Regions from separate parts of the Mammaliicoccus fleurettii genome, predicted to be linked through region 2. Evidence: riboswitches for the same ligand, from Rfam matches in the RefSeq annotation. Region 2 holds a riboswitch; the other holds the start of a gene.
The links. Region 2 has a riboswitch for lysine ahead of B2G86_RS01760 (amino acid permease). Riboswitches for the same ligand answer to the same signal wherever they lie in the genome.
Positions count from the first base shown of each region.

Region 1: linked by a shared signal. The riboswitch ahead of B2G86_RS10850 (aspartate kinase) and the one ahead of B2G86_RS01760 (amino acid permease) in region 2 are both predicted to bind lysine.

Region 1 is NZ_MWJM01000015.1:2,778-9,105, forward strand. It holds gene B2G86_RS10840 (CvfB family protein) at 1-842, opposite strand, end outside; gene B2G86_RS10845 (ABC-F family ATP-binding cassette domain-containing protein) at 986-2,587, shown strand; lysine riboswitch at 2,786-2,961, shown strand; gene B2G86_RS10850 (aspartate kinase) at 3,046-4,248, shown strand; gene B2G86_RS10855 (aspartate-semialdehyde dehydrogenase) at 4,269-5,252, shown strand; gene dapA (4-hydroxy-tetrahydrodipicolinate synthase) at 5,270-6,160, shown strand; gene dapB (4-hydroxy-tetrahydrodipicolinate reductase) at 6,157-6,328, shown strand, end outside.
Region 2 is NZ_MWJM01000002.1:55,759-62,086, reverse strand. It holds gene B2G86_RS01785 (hypothetical protein) at 1-242, opposite strand, end outside; gene B2G86_RS01780 (NUDIX domain-containing protein) at 245-868, opposite strand; gene rplT (50S ribosomal protein L20) at 1,690-2,049, opposite strand; gene rpmI (50S ribosomal protein L35) at 2,092-2,292, opposite strand; gene infC (translation initiation factor IF-3) at 2,318-2,848, opposite strand; ribosomal protein L20 leader region at 2,872-2,997, opposite strand; gene B2G86_RS01760 (amino acid permease) at 3,050-4,543, opposite strand; lysine riboswitch at 4,633-4,805, opposite strand; gene thrS (threonine--tRNA ligase) at 4,875-6,328, opposite strand, start outside.

The sequences.
Region 1 (6,328 bases), on a different contig from region 2:
ATTGTGATGAGTTTTTGTTTATATAATCTACCGATTGCACGTTTGAAGCTAGCTTTACTCATATTAAATACTTCTTTTATAGCTTCTGGATCTGACTTGTCCCAGAATGGTAATTCTCCATCATATTCTACTAGTAAATCGAATATAACTTGACCGTCTTCATCTAATCGTTCGTGAGCTAATGGTAAAAATGAACCATTAAGTTCTCCATTTTCTTTTACTCCAATAATTCTAACGTCCATTTCTTCACCAAGTCTTGGCTCGTGTCGACGTTCTGATTCGTGTACGAATATTTTATAGCCCTCTTCAGATAATAAGAATGTTCCAACTCTTAATAATCTATAAGGTCTAGCTTTAACATGCTGATGTAATGTTGATTCTTCAGCAGTTTTAAACATTGTATCAACGATTGTTTCAGTCGCTAATCTTGCGAACATCTGACTATTACTATCTATTCTAAGTGTACAGAAAATCATGTCACCATTTTGTGGCCATAATTCTTTTACTTTTGGTAGATCTTCCCAAGGTATTAATACTTCCCTAGGCAATCCTACATCCACTGCTGCACCTTCTCTATCTACTCTTAATACTTTTACCCAATCATAACGATCTTTCGTTATTGTAGGCATATTTTGAGTAGCAAATAGTTCTCCAGATCGACTTGGATATACGAAGAAACTATAATCTTCTCCAACTTCTAATTGATCATCCTCGTCAACTTCTGAAGCATTCATTTTAATTCGTTCACTACTTGGTCCAAGTAGATGGTATGTTGAACCTTCCAATCTATCCACTTTTAAAAAGTCAATACGACCTACAAGTGTATCTTTATCTTGTGCCATGTCATTCTCCATTCTTATGTTTTTCGTTTATTCATTATAACATGTATTTTTCTTCGTGTAACGACTGTTCAATCTCTTGCCCTTTTTTGTGTTATTTATGATATAATTCATCGGTAGAAGTATTAATGAAAAGGAGTCATTTAATGTTACAAGTCACTGATGTAAGTTTACGATTTGGTGATCGTAAACTATTTGAAGATGTAAATATTAAGTTTATACCAGGTAACTGTTACGGACTTATAGGTGCCAATGGAGCAGGAAAATCAACGTTCTTAAAAGTCTTATCAGGGGAATTAGATTCTCAATCTGGTCATGTTTCACTTGGTAAAGATGAACGTTTAGCAGTTTTAAAACAAGATCACTTTGCTCACGAAGATGAAAAAGTAATCGAAGTTGTTTTAAAAGGCCATGAAAAATTATGGCAAGTTATGAATGAAAAGAACGAAATTTATATGAAACCAGATTTCTCTGATGAAGACGGTATGCGTGCAGCAGAGCTTGAAGGTGAATTTGCTGAAATGAATGGATGGAATGCTGAAGCGGATGCATCTGTTTTACTTTCAGGTTTAGGAATTAAAGATGAATTACATGACAAACAAATGTCTGAGTTAGAAAACAACCAAAAAGTTAAAGTGCTTCTTGCACAAAGTTTATTCGGTGATCCCGATGTTCTTTTACTAGATGAACCTACAAACGGTTTAGATATTAAAGCAATCGCTTGGTTAGAAGATTTCTTAATTAACTTTGAAAATACTGTAATTGTTGTTTCACATGACAGACACTTTTTAAACAATGTATGTACTCATATTGCCGATTTAGATTTCGGTAAAATTAAATTGTTTGTTGGGAATTATGACTTCTGGTATCAATCAAGTCAACTTGCTTCTCAAATGGCTCAAGACCAAAACAAGAAAAAAGAAGAACGTATTAAAGAGTTACAAGACTTTATTGCTAGATTTAGTGCTAACGCATCTAAATCTAAACAAGCTACAAGTCGTAAGAAAATGCTTGATAAAATTGAACTTGATGATATTCAACCGTCATCTAGACGTTACCCATTTGTTAATTTCAATATTGAAAGAGAAATTGGTAATGAGTTATTACAAGTTCAAGGTCTTTCTAAAACAATCGAAGGTAATAAAGTATTAAATAATGTATCTTTCACTATGAACCCTAATGATAAAGCAGTATTAATAGGAGAAAGTGAAATCGCTAAAACTACCCTACTACGTATATTAGCTGGTGAAATTGAACCAGATGAAGGCACAGTTAAATGGGGCGTTACAACAAGTCAATCATATTTACCTAAAGATAATTCAGAATTCTTTGAAGGAATTAATATGAACTTAGTTGACTGGTTAAGACAATATGCACCACCAGAAGAACAAACAGAAACATTCTTAAGAGGATTCTTAGGACGTATGTTATTTAGTGGTGAAGAAGTTAAGAAAAAAGCAAGTGTACTTTCAGGTGGAGAAAAAGTTAGATGTATGTTAAGTAAAATGATGTTATCAAGCTCTAATGTATTATTACTTGATGAGCCTACTAACCACTTAGATTTAGAAAGTATTACAGCTGTAAATGACGGATTAAAGAACTTCAAAGGTTCTCTAATTTTCACATCTTACGACTTCGAATTTATTAACACAATTGCAAATAGAGTTATAGAACTTAAAGAAGACGGCGCAATTTCTAAAGAAATCACTTATGATGAATACTTGAGAGATCAAGGCGTTTATAACTAATATTTATATTGAGAAGCTTCAATTCGACTTTTGCCGAATTGAAGCTTTTTTTAATATAAAAACGAATTAAGTTGTATATCTATTAAAAACCATGTTTTTCCATTAATTGTTTAAATAGTTAGAACTTTTGAATTTATCTGTTTTCTCTCTTTACATCAATATTCTTTCTATGTATAATGAATGCATACCAATTGAATATGTTTTTGATGAGGCGCATCAATCATTAGTAACTCCCCTGTTAGACTGCAATCTTTAAGGAGTGAAAGGGTGCGATGCCGAAACGTAATGTTTTTGCAGAGATATTACGTTGGACATTTAGGTTAAGAGCTAAGTGTCTGTCATTATCTTAGGAATAATGGAGTGCATCACTTGTATATATAATAAAACAAGTTCGGATGCCGAACTTGTTTTTTTGTTTATATTAAGGCGTTGACCTCTGATTTACAGGAGGAATTATTTTGGCTCAAAGTGTATTAAAGTTTGGCGGTACATCCGTCGGTGATTTTAACAAGATTAAAAATATCGCGTATATGTTGAAGTCTCGCATTGATAATGGAGAACAATTAGTAGTGGTAGTAAGTGCTATGGGCAAAACGACAGATTCTTTGCTCGAAAATATTGGCACACTTACCTCTCAACCTAAAGATGAGCATTTAGCAATGCTTCTAACAACCGGTGAACAACAGACCATTTCATATCTTTCAATGGTATTAAATGATATAGGTGTTCAAACGAAAGCAATGACAGGTTATCAAGCTGGAATTAAGACAGTCGGTCATCATTTAAAGAGTAAAATTGCTGAAATTGATGCTAATCGATTTGAAACAGCTTTTGAAACAAATGACATACTTGTAGTTGCAGGCTTTCAAGGTGTAAATGATCATCTTGAGATTACGACTCTAGGACGTGGAGGTTCAGATACTACCGCAGTAGCAATAGCTGCAAGTATAGATACGTCTTGTGAAATATATACTGATGTAGATGGTGTATATGGAACAGATCCTAGAATATATAAAGGAGCACACCTTCTCAATGAAGTTTCTTATGAAGAAATGATGGAAATGAGTGCATTAGGTGCAGGAGTTTTAGAATCAAGAAGTGTTGAAATTGCTAAAAATTATAACATACCTTTATATCTTGGAAGAACATTATCAAATGTGAAAGGAACATGGATTATGCCACAAGCAGAAATTTTAGAGAAGAAAGCAGTCACAGGAGTAGCATTAGATACACATATGATTCATGTTACTTTAACATATCCTATGCAAAATTTTGCTTTACTACAAAAATTATTTGATTCATTAGAAGAACAATCTATGAATGTTGATATGATTTCGCAAATCGAAAATCAACAAGGCTTACAACTTTCATTTACGATTAAAGATTCCGATGTCAATCAAATAGAGGAAATTATAGTTAGCATAACAGAGGATTACCCTCACCTACGTTATAAAATGAAAGATAATTACGCTAAACTTTCTGTAATTGGAACGGGCATGAGAGATATGTCAGGAATAGCATCTAAAGCTTTCCGTACTTTGATTACTAATGATATACATTTTTATCAAACAACCACGTCAGAAATAAGTATTTCTTATGTAGTTGATCGTGATTTAGGCGAAAATGCCGTTCGAATTTTAAGTGAAGCATTTAATATATAATTGATGATGGAGTGAAAAAAATGACAAAATTAGCAGTTGTTGGTGCAACAGGTTTAGTAGGAGAAAAAGTATTAGAAGTATTAGATAGAAAAAATATACCATTTGATGAGCTTGTATTATTTTCATCACCTAGATCAGCAGGTAAAGAAGTGGCATTTCAAGGTAGAACTTATGTTGTTGAAGCATTAACTGAAGAGAAAACAAATGGACAATTCGATTACGTTATTATGAGCGCTGGCGGAGGTACAAGTAAAACTTTTGCCCCACTATTTGAAGAGCATGGTGCTATTGTAATAGATAATTCTAGTCAATGGAGAATGCATGAAGGGATAGATTTAATAGTTCCAGAAGTTAATACACCTAAGTTAAATCGAAAAATCATTGCAAATCCTAACTGTTCAACAATACAATCAGTCGTTCCATTAAAACCTTTATTAGATACTTTTGGTTTGAAAAGAGTTGCTTATACAACATATCAAGCAGTATCAGGTTCAGGACTTGCCGGACGCGAAGATTTGTCTAATGGTGAGAAAGGTGAAGCACCTAAGAACTACCCTCACCCAATCTATAATAATGTATTACCACATATAGATGTATTTTTAGAAGATGGTTATACAAAAGAAGAACAAAAAATGATCGAAGAAACAAGAAAAATATTAGATCAACCGACACTTAATGTTACAGCAACATGTGTACGTGTACCTGTTCAAGATAGCCACAGTGTGCACATCAACGTTACTTTAGATAAAGAAGCAACAGTTGAAGATATTAAAAATTTATTTAATGAAGATGACCGTGTAGTTTTGGTAGATAATGTTGAAAAAAATGAATATCCATTAGCTATACACTCTACTGGTAAAGATGAAGTATTTGTTGGAAGAATTCGTAAAGATGATTCTTTAGATAATACTTTCCATATTTGGTGTACTTCAGATAATTTACTAAAAGGTGCAAGTTTAAATGCCGTTCAAGTACTAGAACAAGTTATGCAATTAAATAAATAAAACAAGGAGTGTTAAGTATGTCACATATTTTTACAGGTGTAGGCGTTGCCCTTACAACACCATTTACAAATGAGGATGTAGACTACGAAGCATTTGAAAACCATATAGAATTTTTAATAGACAATGGCGTTAAAAGTATTATTATCAACGGTACAACAGCTGAGAATCCAACATTAACTGCCGAAGAAAGAAAAACGCTATTAGAATGGGGAATTAAAAAAGTGAATGGACGCGTTCCTGTCATTGCTGGCACTGGAACGAATAACACTCAGGCTTCTATTGATGAGTCAATTAGAGCGAAAGAATTAGGTGCAGATGCAATTATGTTAATCACACCTTATTATAATAAAACGAGTCAACGTGGTTTAATTGCACATTTCACTAAAATTGCTAATGAAGTTGAACTTCCAGTTGTATTATATAATGTGCCTTCAAGAACGAACATGACAATAGAAATTGATACTGTTCTTAAATTAAGTGAAAATCCATATATAGTTGCACTTAAAGATGCGACAGGAGATTTGGAATATGCTAAATCGTTAAAAGAACAGTTACCTAGTGACTTTGCTTTATATAGTGGTAATGATGACAATATGTTTGATTATTACCGCTTAGGTGGCGAAGGTTTGATTTCAGTAGTTGCCAATGTCATTCCAAATGAAACTCAACAATTATATGATTATGTTTCAAATGATCAACTTGATAAAGCTACTACTTTAAATGAGGATATTGTAACTTTATTAAATCATTTAAGTGTTGATGTCAATCCAATTCCAATTAAGTTATTAACTTCGGAATTAGGCTTTGGAAATTATGAAGTAAGATTGCCACTTGTGACGTTAGATGAAGAAGAAAGAAAAGTTTTAAGCGAAGCATTTAATACTTTCAAAGATGGTGTAAAACAATGAAAATATTATTAATTGGTTATGGCGCAATGAATGAGCGCGTCGCAAGATTAGCAACAGAAAGAGATAATGAGATTGTAGGCGTTGTTGTCAAGGATCCATCCAAACAATACCCCTACCCTGCTTTCAATTCTATATCTAAAGCTCCAGAAGCGGATGTTGCGATTGATT
Region 2 (6,328 bases):
TTATCATAATAGTCATGCCCTTGATTTAGCAATATACTTGCTTCTTCTCTCAATTCTAAATAATGACCACACGCTTTTAAAACTTCACATTTTTTTAATGATAGGTCTTCATCCATTGCAAAATGTTGTTCATATAATTCGAACACTTGATACGCTTCATCAAATTGTTCCTTTTGTATAGCAGTATTAATATTTTGTATGAGTTGGTTTTTCAGTTTTGGAAATGGAATGATTTCACTCAAGGTTACTCACCTCTTCTGTATATACCATCTATAATAAGACTACTCCATGTTTCATAGTTTTCATTATTAGATAACTCCGATTGGTTGACCCAATTAATTTTCAATGTGTCAGTTTCGATAGCTTCGACACTTTCTTTTTGGACTTTTAATTTAAACACTACGCCAATATGAACTTTACCAACTTCATTCTGATCATCATTGATAAATCCGATTAACTCCATATTTTCTACATCTTTTTTACTCAAACCAACTTCTTCTTCAAGTTCTCTTGCAGCATTTTCTCTTATCACTTCTTCAACATTAGTAGCATTAGGAACATCATTCATATGTCCACCTACACCTATTGAACTCAATCCGTGAAGTCTACCTTCTCCACCACCAGTTAACCTTTCATAAACTAACACTTCGTTATTTTCATTTTCTAAAATACAATATGAAATCAACTGTTTATATGATGGATCTTCTTCCATGTCTCCACGTCTTTTAGTTTCGTATTGATTAATTGTTTCGTAAATATATTTTGTTTCTTCATCTTGGATAGATTTAAATCCATCGAATTGATATGTTTCATTATTAAAAATTGTCTTTCTTGGTACCACTGTTATCATTTCATCAAATTTAGACATAATAATCTCCTTATTCTTATTTCTACACTATTTTATCAAAGCGTTTATAAAGCGTAAAGGAGTTGGGTCTGTTCGTTCTTTTTTTAATAACATCTTATGATATTGTTCGTGCATGCTTATCTACCTTTTTTATACAATCTCACGATTTTGTTCGTGCATGCTTCCCTACTTTTTTTATACAATCTCACGATTTTTTTCGTGCATGTTTGCCTGCCTTTTTATACAATCTTACGATTTTGTACGTGCATGCTTGTCTACTTTTTTATACAATCTTACGATTTTGTTCGTACATGCTTGCCTACTGTTTTATACAATCTTACGATTTTGATTGTGCATGCTTGCCTACCTTTTTATACAAACTCACGATTTTGTTTGTGCATGTTTACCTACCTTTTATACAATCTTACGATTTTGTTCTTGCATGCTTGCCTAGGGGTATGGTTCGAGCCTGTAGTCTCTCACGCATACTATTCCCTCAGGCGTCAGCACTTACAAAATCATCGTAATAACTAACCATATTTATATAGAAAAATGATTGCTCTAAGTGCTACTACGGATAGTGGCCAAATTGAACTTGAATTTATAAGTTCAGTTTGTTTTTTTGTTTTAATAAGTAGATTTGTTGAACATAGAATCTACTCTAGGATAAATTCCACCTATACTATAAATATTTAATTAATATTTGGTATTTTTTAGAGTTGACTCCTGTGGGGGAAGCACGAGCAAAAAAATGCCAACAAGTCTAAGAGTAACCGAAATGATTTTTACAAAAAATAAGAGCAGAAATTCAATGAAGAATTTCTGCTCTTATATAGAATATATTATTTAGCTAATGCGTCTTTAGCTTTAGTAGCTAATTCAGCAAATGCTTTTTCATCTGAAACAGCGATTTCAGAAAGCATTTTACGGTTGATGTCAATACCAGCTAATTTAAGACCATTCATTAAACGGCTATAGCTGATGTCGTTTTGACGAGATGCTGCATTAATACGTGCAATCCATAATTTACGGAATTCACGTTTTTTCTGACGACGGTCACGGTAAGCATAGTTACCTGATTTCATTACTTGTTGTTTAGCAACTTTATATAATGTATGTTTTGATCCAAAGTAACCTTTAGATAATTTTAAAACTTTTTTACGACGAGCTCTCGTCACTGTTCCACCTTTAACACGTGGCATTATAATTCCTCCTTAAAATGGACCATTAGTCCTCTATGTTTATTATTTTACGTACGTTAACATTTGTTTAACTCGTTTAGTATCTGATTTAGAAACTAATGAAGCTTTACGTAATTTACGTTTCGCTTTAGTAGATTTGTTTGCAAATAAGTGTGAAGTAAATGATCTAGAACGTTTTAATTGACCTGAACCAGTTCTTTTAACACGTTTAGCTGCTCCACGATGAGTTTTCATTTTAGGCATTGAGATTTCCTCCTATTATTTCGGTTTATTTGTCGTTTGAAATTGGCGCTAACATTAAGAACATTGAACGCCCTTCCATTTTAGGTCTTTGTTCAACTGTTGCTATATCCTTACAAGATTCTGCAAAGCGTTCTAACACGCGTTGACCAATTTCTTTATGCGTAATCGCACGTCCTCTAAATCTAATAGATACTTTAACTTTATCTTCTTTAGATAAGAATTTTTGTGCATGTTTCAATTTAGTTTCAAAGTCATGTTCTTCGATAGTTGGACTTAATCGAATTTCTTTTACACTAACAATTTTTTGTTTCTTACGCATTTCTTTTTCTTTTTTCTGTTGTTCGAATTTATATTTACCGTAATCCATAATTCTTGCAACAGGTGGTTTAGCATTTGGCGCTACTACTACTACATCTAAATCTACTCTTTCAGCCATTTCAATGGCTTCAAATTTTGATTTAACACCAATTTGTTCCCCATCTTGGCCAATAAGGCGAAGTTCTTTCGCACGAATTTTGTCGTTTATTTGAGTCTGATCTTTAGCTATGGTTGACACCTCCTAGAATTTTACGAAGTCGTCCAAGAAAAAAAGAACGAATGCACAATGCACCCGCTCTCCTCCATAAACATTAAAGGTTTATTGTACCTGCTAACTGCTTTACGCGTCACTACAGGTGAGAAGCGGGTATGCCTCTACTTGGTCCGTTTCGTATTCAACAAAACTAATCTTACCAATTATAAACCTTTATGTCAATCTTTATTTAATATTATTTTCAAATTCTTTCATATCGATATCTTGACTTAAATCAACTTGTTTAAGTGGTATCATTTTTGTTTTATATTTCACTTTATGGAAAATAAAGAATGCTAAAAATACTGGAATACCCATATATGTGATGAAGAATCTTCTTGGTTCAAACTCACCAGTTTGTATGAAGTCAACATCTTGACCGACAATTACAATTGCACAAAGTGCAAACGCAAATAACGGACCAAATGGGAATAGCTTTGCAGTATATTTCAATTTTGATTTATCATAATTTTGTAGATCAAATGCTCTTCTAAATCTAAAGTGACTGATTGCTATACCTAGCCAAGCAATAAATCCTGTCATACCTGATGCTGCGATAATATACTCATACGCCCCACCACTTAAATGCTCTATAGCAAATATTAGAACGACAACTACTGCAGTAGCCATAAGTGCTGTATAAGGCACCCCAAACTTATTTGTTTTAGAAAATACTGGCGAAGCAAGTTTATCTTTACTCATAGAGAATAACATTCTCACAGATGCATACATACCAGAATTACCTGCTGATAATACTGAAGTTAATATTACTGCATTCATAAATGAAGCAGCAAATGCTAAACCAGCATTTTCAAATACCAATGTGAATGGTGATTTTGCTATTTCATCGCCACCCATTAAGTTTGGATTAGTATAAGGAATAATCATACCAATTACAAATATTGCTAAAACATAGAATAATATTATTCTCCAAAATACTTGTTTAATTGCTTTAGGTACTGCACGTTCTGGATTTTCAGACTCACCTGCAGTAATACCTATTAACTCTGTACCTTGGAAAGAGAATCCTGCTACTAAGAACACACCTAGAACTAGCAAGAATGTATTAACATTGGAATCTCCGAGGAACGGTGCATCTCCAGCTACAAAGTTTTCGAATCCTAAATACTCTCCACCTAGTAATCCGAATATCGTTAATAACCCAATCCCGATAAAGATTATAACTGTAGCTACTTTAATGAAAGCAAACCAATATTCACTTTCTCCATATACACGTACAGATAATGAATTCAGACCAAATATAATGGCCATAAATATGACACTCCATAACCATGATGGAATAATTTCTAACGGTTCCCAATAGCTGACAACTTGTGAAGCAATTGTAATGTCAGCAGCAACAGTAATAACCCAGTTGAACCAATAATTCCATCCTAATGCAAATCCTAATGAAGGATCTACAAATCGTGTTGCATACGTACTAAAAGATCCTGAAACTGGCAAATATGTTGCCATTTCTCCTAAAGAAGTCATAAGGAAGAACACCATTAATCCTACGACAGCATATGCTAATAATGCTCCACCTGGTCCAGCATCTCTAATCGCACCACCAGAAGTCATAAATAAACCAGTACCTATACAACCTCCAATGGCAATCATAGAAATATGTCTATCTTTAAGCTTTCTTTGAACATTGTTCGTTGATTTTTCTTGAGCCATTGTTTTTTCCCTTTCTTTATTCCACAATCGAGCCACTAAAAAAAATCGCATATCATTAAGATATGCGACCTATATATGATCATTCCATACAAATTGGTAGCACATCACTTAGTGTGACAGTCCAGTATTTATTCAACACTGGCCCAATAAATAGTATTATGGATACTATTTATTTCGGCAACGTCCCCTTTCATCATTTCAACATACGCGCCATTACGCTTCTGAATAATTACTTTTGAACATCGCAACCTCTAACTCATTACTGAGGAATATTTAATTAAATTTCACTATTAAAACTATACCCGATGAAACGAGTAATTTCAATAGATTATTACTTTTTCAATCTAATTTCATCAACTAAGCTCCAAATAAATTCATCTTTTTCAACTGTATTAGAATCTTTAGAACCGTACTGGCGAACATTCACTTCTTGATTTTCCATTTCTTTGTCACCAACAACGAGCTGATAAGGTATTTTTTTCATTTGAGCTTCACGAATTTTATATCCCATTTTCTCATTTCGATCGTCAATATGAACACGTACACCTTGAGATTTCAAATCTTCTTGAATTGTTCTAGCGTAATCATAATGTAAATCAATATTTACAGGAATGATTTCCACTTGTTTCGGTGCTAACCAAATTGGGAATACACCTTTTGTTTCTTCTATTAAGAATGCAGTAAATCTTTCCATAGTAGAAATAACGCCTCTGTGAATTACGACTGGTCGATGTTCTTCACCATCATTACCGATATAAGTTAAATCAAATTTTTGAGGTAATAAGAAATCAAGTTGAGCTGTTGATAAAGTTTCTTCTTTACCCATTGCTGTTTTTACTTGTACGTCTAATTTCGGACCATAAAAGGCCGCTTCCCCTATAGCTTCTTCATAAGGTAATTCCATTTCATCAATTACTTCTTTAAGAACAGTTTGTGCTCTATTCCACATTTCATCATCGTCAAAATACTTTTCTTTATCTTCTGGGTCACGATAACTTAATCTAAATGTATAATCTTCGAATCCAAAGTCATCGTATACATCAAGAATCATATTTACAACACGTTTAAATTCTTCTTTAATTTGATCAGGTCTTACAAAGATATGTGCATCATTTAAAGTCATACCTCTAACACGTTGTAAACCAGATACTGCACCACTCGCTTCATATCTATGCATCATTCCTAATTCTGCAATACGTATTGGTAATTCTCTGTATGAATGACGGCTATTTTTATAAATCATCATATGATGTGGACAGTTCATAGGTCTAAGAACTAATTCTTCATTTCCTAGATCCATTGTAGGGAACATGTCTTCGTGATAATGATCCCAGTGACCAGATTTTTTATAGAAATCAACGTTTGCCATAATTGGAGTATAAACATGGTCATAGCCCATTGCTACTTCTTTATCTACAATATAACGTTCTAATTCACGTCTAATAACTGCACCATTAGGCAACCATAATGGTAGTCCTGCTCCAACATCTTGGTTAGTAGTAAATAATTCTAACTCTTTACCAATTTTTCTATGGTCACGTTCTTTTCTTTCTTCTAAAACTTTCAAATACGCTTTCAATTCTTTCTTATCGAAAAATGCAGTGCCATAAATACGTTGAAGCATCTTATTATTTGAATCGCCTCTCCAATAAGCACCAGCTGTTGATAATAGTTTGAACTCTTTAATTTTTGAAGTTGATGGTACGTGAACGCCACGGCATAAATCAGTGAATTCACCTTGAGTGTATAAAGTTACATTTTCATCTTCAGGTATAGCATCTATTA